Linked DNA regions of Prochlorococcus marinus subsp. pastoris str. CCMP1986. The protein of the gene in region 2 binds, or shares a complex with, the protein of the main gene of each other region. Links are inferred from orthologs where the notes say so. Each region holds a gene or a part of one and is shown on either strand. Other genes may lie near its edges.

Region 1 (2,909 bases), 1.5 Mb from region 2 along the record:
CTCCAAACAGGTGATAATTTATAAAGAATTTCCCCTAAATTTATTCTTGCCAACTGATTGGGGGGGGAGTTATCGTTACTTACAAGTTCCGCAGCATTGAAAATAAGACCAAATCTATCTATTTGCTCATTACACTCATTATCAATTTGAATTAAACGGTTTCTCATTGATTCGTCCATATTATATTTCCTGAGAGTAGAGCTTATTAAAGTCCTTATAGTTGCTAAAGGAGTTCTGACTTCATGAGAAATTGCTTGTAATAACTTTGCCTCCGTTAATTGATCATTTTTATCATCATTTTTAACTGCATTCTGAACACTTAATTTAGGAATTAAATTTGCCAACTTAATTGATAAACTGGGCCAAAAACTCTTGTCAAATTCATTATTAATATTAAGATCTCCTAAATTTTTAATTGCATTACGAAAATTAATTGCCTCTTCAAAATTTTCTTGATTCAATTTTGCATCAATCAATTCAATTGCAGTTTTTAGGCTACTTTCATCGCATCTCATAAGTAAAGTTCTCTCGTCTTTTTCTCCTGCAATTGTTAAAAGACATTGAAAATTAGTAGTAATAATTATTAAAAAAGGTTCATAACCATCTTTAGTATTTAAATTTAAGACTTTGTAATTCCTAACAAAATTACTGTCTTCTTTAATTTTTATGGAATGATCTACTGGTAGGAAACCAGCATTATCCATCTGAAAATATGGAAAACCTTCTGGAGACCATAACCAACCTTGCATTTTTGCAAGACATTTTTTATCTGTGAGAGCAGGCAAAGGAGAAGCTACCCAAAATCCTCCTTCTTGAGTGTGGGAGAGGAACTCTTTTTGAATAACTTCTAAAGAAGCCCACCACATCCGTCTAGAAGTTTCATCATCAACATATGAGGTATTTAATCCTTGCAGAAGTAAATCTTGAATTTTTTTTATAGTTATCAGAGATTTCATTGATTTCTTAATGATCTAGAGCGATTTAAAGTAGATAATGCCAGACCAATGCATATAAAGTTAATCAATAAAGAAGTCCTACCATAACTCATAAAAGGTAGCGGAATGCCAGTTACTGGACCTAATCCAATAGTCATGAATAAGTTAATAATGATCTGAAATAAAAATGTTGACGCTATTCCAATAATTATTAATGACTCAAAAGGAGTTCTGGCATTTTCAGATACCTTTACAAGACGACCAATCAAAACAAAAAACAAAAAAAGAACCAGAATGCATCCTAAAAAACCTAATTCTTCCCCTAACGCACTAAAGATAAAATCTGTATGTTGTTCAGGTATAAATTGTAAATTTGTAAGTTTACCATTTAATAAACCAGTCCCAAGAAGACCTCCAGAACCTATTGCTATTTTACTTTGCAATAAATGATATCCTCCTCCTAAAGGGTCCCTACTAGGATCTAGGAACAGAACTAATCTATCTTTTTGATAATCTTTTAAGCCAAATTCCCAAATAAAAGGTGTCAACTTTATAACTAATGAATGAAGAGCTAATGTAAACATCGAGAAGATGATTTTCTTTTGCGAGGACCTATAGGCTAAGTAACCCATAAAAGGAAGCCAGACAATAAGCAAGTTTGGAGAAATTAAATAAAATAGAGAGGTAAAAATACAACAAACCAAAATGAGAAACCATTCTATCGGCATTTGGGACCAATAAAGCATTCCAAAAGTCAATACTATTAAAACTAGAGAAGTCCCTAAATCAGGTTGAAAAAATATTAATAACCAGGGAATGACTACAATTAAAAAAGGTAATATTAGATCTTTTATCGAAGAAATAGACTTCCTTTCTAGAACTAAAGCAAGAGTTAATATAGTACTCAATTTCGCGACTTCAGAAGGTTGAAAAGAAAAAATCCCCAAGCTCAACCATCTTTGAGCACCATAAATTGAAATCCCAAAAAAATAGATGAAAATTAATGAAAGTAAAGAGCAAAAATAGAATGGAATCAAATATTTTTTAATTCTCTCTATTGGTATATATGAAATAAAAATAGCTAAAAAATATCCTAATAAGCCTGTGAAAAGATGATTTAAAAAATCTGATTGTAAAAATTCTCTTTGTACACTTTTTATTAAAATACTTGAAATAAAAACTAACGCTAAAGGGATAACTAGTAAAGGTGAAAAAATAATTTTTCGATTAATTTTATGTTTTTTTTCAAAAAATCTCTTTTTCTTTTTTAAAGAAATTTCCTTAAACATTAATACTAATTAATAAATTGTTTTTTAATCAATTGAGCTAACTCTTTAAATCTAATTGAACTTTCTTTATCTGGTTCACTTATTGAAATTGGAACACCCTTATTACTATCATTGACAAGTTCTATTTCGATAGGAATTTGAGCAAGTAATGGTAAATTATTTTCCCCAGCTAAGATTTTCCCGCCACCTTTACCAAAAATTTCATATTTTTTATTAGGCATATCTGGTGGAATAAAAACAGACATATTTTCTACAACACCCAATAGTGGAACACCAAGTTGCTTAAACATTGCCAACCCTCTTCTTGCATCTTGCAAAGATACCTTTTGAGGCGTCGTTACAACAATTGCACCAGAAATAGGAACAGATTGAGATAAAGATATTTGAGCATCTCCTGTACCTGGAGGTAAGTCAATAACTAAGAAGTCAAGATTATTCCATTCAACTTGATAAAGAAATTGCTTTATTATGCTATTTAACATTGGTCCTCTCCATATTACTGGTTGTCCTTCTTCTATCAAAAAACCCATTGAGACTAATGAGATACCATATTTATTAATTGGAATTAATCTTTGATCATTACCGCTACCATCAGTTACTTTTGGATTTTCTTCGGTAACTCCCAGCATTGAAGGAGTATTAGGCCCATAAATATCAGCATCTAATAAACCAGTTTTTAAACCTA
Region 2 (3,929 bases):
CAAAAGGGAAAGATGAAAATAATGTAAAAGGAGCTATGCTTGCATCTTGGGTAAGCCAAGCAAGTTTTTCTCCTCCTGGATTGAGTATTTCAGTCGCAAAAGATAGATCAGTGGAATCGCTTCTTCAAAAAGGTGACTCTTTCGCCTTGAATATTCTTAGCGAAAAAGATTTCAGGGAACCTTTAAAAAGGTTTACAAAACCTTTCTCACCAGGGGAAGATCGATTTGAGGGATTAGATATTGAATTAACACCTAATGATCAAGTAATAATTCCTGAGTCATTAGCATGGTTAGATGCTTCTGTAAAAGAAAGAATGGAATGCGGAGATCACTGGGTAATATATGCTGAAGTTTTACACGGCAACATATTAAAATCCGATAGTCTTACTGCTGTTCATCACCGTAAGAGTGGAGCCAACTACTAAACAAAATTATTTTTATTTATGCCTAATTCAAAAGATCTAATAATCATTTCAGCAAGTTGTGGAAAAAATCTAGAACTTTCAAAAAAATTTCAAGAAAAAAGTAATGAACTTAAATTCAATTCTGAAATTTTGGATCTTACTACTTTTGATGTACCGTTATTCAATCCACGAATTCACAAAAAAGAAAATATTCCTGTCGAAATAATTGAAATAAAAGAAAAGCTTTTTGCTACAGAAAAATGGATTATATGTGCTCCTGAATATAACGGTTCGATACCTCCAATTCTTTCTAATCTCATTGCATGGCTGTCCGTATCAGGAGATGATTTTAGAAATTTATTTAATGGTCAGCCAATTGCAATTGCAACTTTTTCTGGTGGAGTCGGATTAGAATTATTAACATCATTAAGAATTCAATTAGTACATTTAGGAAGTCAAGTTTTGGGCAGACAGCTATTGTCTTCATTTAGTAAACCAGTGGATATAAAAACAATAGAAGATATACTTCAACGACTATCACAAATGAAAAAATTAAAAGTATAAATTCTTATAAAAAATTTAAACGAATTATATTTATTTATTTTCATTCCAAACTTTTAAAATTTCCCTAGCCATAGGTAGTGCATGTACAGATCCTCCACCAGGCGTATTTTGTGCAAAAGCAACTATTAACAACTCACTTTTATCTGAAGGAGTAAAGCAAACAAACCATGCATGATCTGAACCTCCTTCTCCATCTTCAGCAGTACCAGTTTTACCCGAAACTGGAGGAAGATTAGATACCCCATAATTGATAGAAACCCCTGTTCCAGATTCAACTACTTTCCTTAAACCATTTTTTACTAGCTGAAGATTATTTGGATCAATATCAATTTTTATACGTTTTTGATTTGTTAAAAGTTGATCTTCTTTTTTAGATAAATGAGGAGTTACTAAATAGCCACCATTCGCGATTACTGCATATGCACGAGCTATTTGAATAGGCGTAACTTGGACAACAAATTGACCGATAGACATACTCGCGATGTCTTCTGGAACCCAAGGAGTTCTTCCTGGTTCCCCCCAGCCTCTCCCTTTTTTAGCCCATTGACTACTTGCAACTAAACCTACATTTTCTTGTTCGGAAATTTCGATTCCAGATAGAGCGGCAAAGCCAAGCTTCTTAGAAACGTTATAAATTTCATCTACACCTACGCCATAGCCAATTTGATAAAAAAAAGTATTACTTGAAACTCGCAAAGCATCTTCATAACCTATTGTTCCGAACCCTAAGTCATTATGTTCTCTAAAACATTGACTTCCATATGTAATACAAGGTTTAGTTTCTAAAGAAGTTTCAGGAGGAAACTTTCCACTTTCTAAACCAGCTAAAGCAGTTACAATTTTCCAAACACTTCCTGGATCATATGCATTTAAAGCTCTATTAAATAATGGTTTAGCGGGAGAATTGAACAGAGCATTATATTCTTTTTCTGGTTTAAATTCTTTTGAAAAAAAATTTAAGTCAAATGTTGGTTTACTAGCCATTGCTCTTATGGCACCATCTCTAGGATCCATAACTATTATTGCTCCTCCATTTTTATCTTTAAGCACTTCTTCAGCGATTAATTGTAAATTCAAATCAATTGTCAATTCAAGGTCTTTCCCTTGTTTTGATGGTTTAATACCTAAAGATTTTGTAAAAGTACCGGAAGAGTTCACTTCAATCATTTCTCCTCCCCATTCTCCTCTTATATGATCTTCATAAACAAACTCAATTCCAGTTCTTCCTATTAAATCATTGAATTTATAACCTTTTTTTGACAAAATATTAAATTCAGAATCTGTAATGGGTTGGGTATAACCAATCACATGAGAAGCAACAGTTTTATAAGGATAATTTCTAATCATTTTTGTTGAAATCTCTAAGCCATTTAAGATATTTTCATTTTCTTTAAATTTGATAACTTGATCAACTTTTAAATCATCTAATAAAGTAATTGAAAAATTTTTATTTTTTAGACCATCAGAATATTTCTTTTGAAGTGAATCAGATGAAATATTGAATAATTTCGAAATCTTTGATTTATATTTCTGCCATGCTTTTTTGCTGACGTATTGAGGTTTAATTATTAAAGAGTACTTAAAACGGCTATCTGCCAATATTAATCCATTTTTATCTAGTATCCTCCCTCTAATTGGTTGAGTAGAAATTAGCCTAATTCTATTTTCATCAGACATTTTTTTATAAGTCTCATGATTTAATAATTGAAGAAAAATTAATCTAATTAATATTAATAAAAAAGTAAAAGTAGTAATTAAATAGAAAACAAAAGGCTGTCTATTAAAAGAGGGGAACTTATTATTGAAGTTACTATTTTTCAAAAATTTACATCTCTTTCTGCAAAAACTTATTTTCTAACAAAGTAATAATCTCCTTTATATTTTTTAGTTTTTGAACTAAAAATTTATAATCATTTCGAGTCTTACCTTTATCAAATTCTAAACTTGATATATCTTTTTCTTTCTCTTTGTTATCCATGAATCTAAAAATAAGTTAACTTAAAAACTAAACTTCTTTTATATTAACCCAAATAATAAATCACAAATCATCAAAATAATATTAAATTTTATTTAATAAAACGGTTTATATTGACTGATCTAAATTTTGTTCAAAATAAGGATTACAACTGTTTTTTGAAACACCTGAAGACCAACCAATAAATGCCGAGACAAATACAACGACAATTATAGGTAGTAGAGCTTGTTGAGTATTTTCAAGGCTTAGCCATTCCTTCCAACTTCTGATAAATCTATCCCTTTTAAATTTCCTTTTCTCATATTCTTCAGCTCTAGCTTTTTTAGCAAAAGACTTTGTTACCCACTTTTCAAAAGGTAGCTTTTTTGTAATTGCCATTTTCCTCTCAACTTCTAATAGTTGTCCAGAGTTAAGCTGAGGATGAAATGTGCTTATAAGCTCCAAAGTCTTCAGAAACATTTCTACACTTGCATCTTTTACGAGCTTTTGATTTTGACTTAAATCAGCCCAGTCAATTTCAGGATAAAAACGATTTCTGTTTGGTTGGATTTGCTCTTCTGACATTTGTCCTGGTTCTCTTAACCATCTATTGGTATTTTCATCAAACCTTCTCCAATACAAAAATGGATTAATAAAGATTGTTTTGCCTGCAATTTTGACAACATCTTGTTGTAAATGATTGCTAATTTTATTATCAGGACTTTTCGGTTTAACCAAAATCTAAAATTTATTGTCTACTTAAAGATTATCTTTATTTAAAAATTTTTCCAGAATTATCCAATAATATTATTTTTTCAAAGTCATTAATTAATTTTTTGACAACTGCCAACGCTTTTTTAAATAATTACAATATTCACATTTAAAAGATGGTGAAGGAAACAAATTAGATCTGAGAAGTTTTACTGTTTCAATAACTTTGCCTTCTACCCATGCTGAAGAACAATCTAACTTAATAAAATGCACATCAAACTTTAACTGATTATTAA

The links. Proteins that work in one complex are often made in the same cells at the same time.
Region 1: the proteins of mrdA (region 2) and rodA are in contact, whole or in part, in a crystal structure (PDB 6PL5), measured with the Thermus thermophilus proteins. The link is inferred for Prochlorococcus marinus subsp. pastoris str. CCMP1986 from one-to-one orthologs. Residues at the interface, in WP_223903432.1 of Thermus thermophilus: Arg4, Ile5, His6, Leu8, Ala9, Phe12, Ala15, Leu16, Leu19, Gly20, Arg22, Ala23, Trp24, Leu26, Gln27, Val28, Tyr31, Tyr34, Leu36, Leu43, Thr45, Asp47, Lys156, Gln157, Gly158, Ser160, Val184, Leu201, Glu202; in WP_223903423.1 of Thermus thermophilus: Phe161, Val165, Phe168, Val169, Leu172, Pro198, Tyr199, Glu202, Tyr211, Arg212, Asp213, Gln220, Val221, Gln223, Ser224, Ile226, Ala227, Ile228, Gly229, Ser230, Gly266, Phe267, Val270, Leu274, Tyr277, Gly278, Leu281, Phe285, Leu289, Arg297.

The regions. Positions count from the first base shown.
Region 1 is NC_005072.1:1,509,407-1,512,315, forward strand. The notes cover bases 89-2,909. They hold rodA (rod shape-determining protein RodA), read right to left. Parts: upstream 2,225-2,909; coding sequence 953-2,224; downstream 89-952. Other genes in these bases: TX50_RS08455 (sensor histidine kinase), read right to left, coding at 89-956; TX50_RS08465 (Mrp/NBP35 family ATP-binding protein), read right to left, coding at 2,230-2,909. Also shown: more of TX50_RS08455, read right to left, coding at 1-88. UniProt on the Escherichia coli protein: Peptidoglycan polymerase that is essential for cell wall elongation. Also required for the maintenance of the rod cell shape. Functions probably in conjunction with the penicillin-binding protein 2 (mrdA).
Region 2 is NC_005072.1:37,091-41,019, reverse strand. The notes cover bases 395-3,287. They hold mrdA (penicillin-binding protein 2), read right to left. Parts: upstream 2,790-3,287; coding sequence 999-2,789; downstream 395-998. Other genes in these bases: TX50_RS00210 (hypothetical protein), read right to left, coding at 3,052-3,287; TX50_RS09375 (hypothetical protein), read right to left, coding at 2,794-2,946; TX50_RS00220 (NADPH-dependent FMN reductase), read left to right, coding at 444-968; TX50_RS00225 (diflavin flavoprotein), read left to right, coding at 395-425. Outside these bases: more of TX50_RS00225, read left to right, coding at 1-394; more of TX50_RS00210, read right to left, coding at 3,288-3,660; TX50_RS00205 (PD-(D/E)XK nuclease family protein), read right to left, coding at 3,751-3,929. UniProt on the Escherichia coli protein: Catalyzes cross-linking of the peptidoglycan cell wall. Responsible for the determination of the rod shape of the cell. Is probably required for lateral peptidoglycan synthesis and maintenance of the correct diameter during lateral and centripetal growth.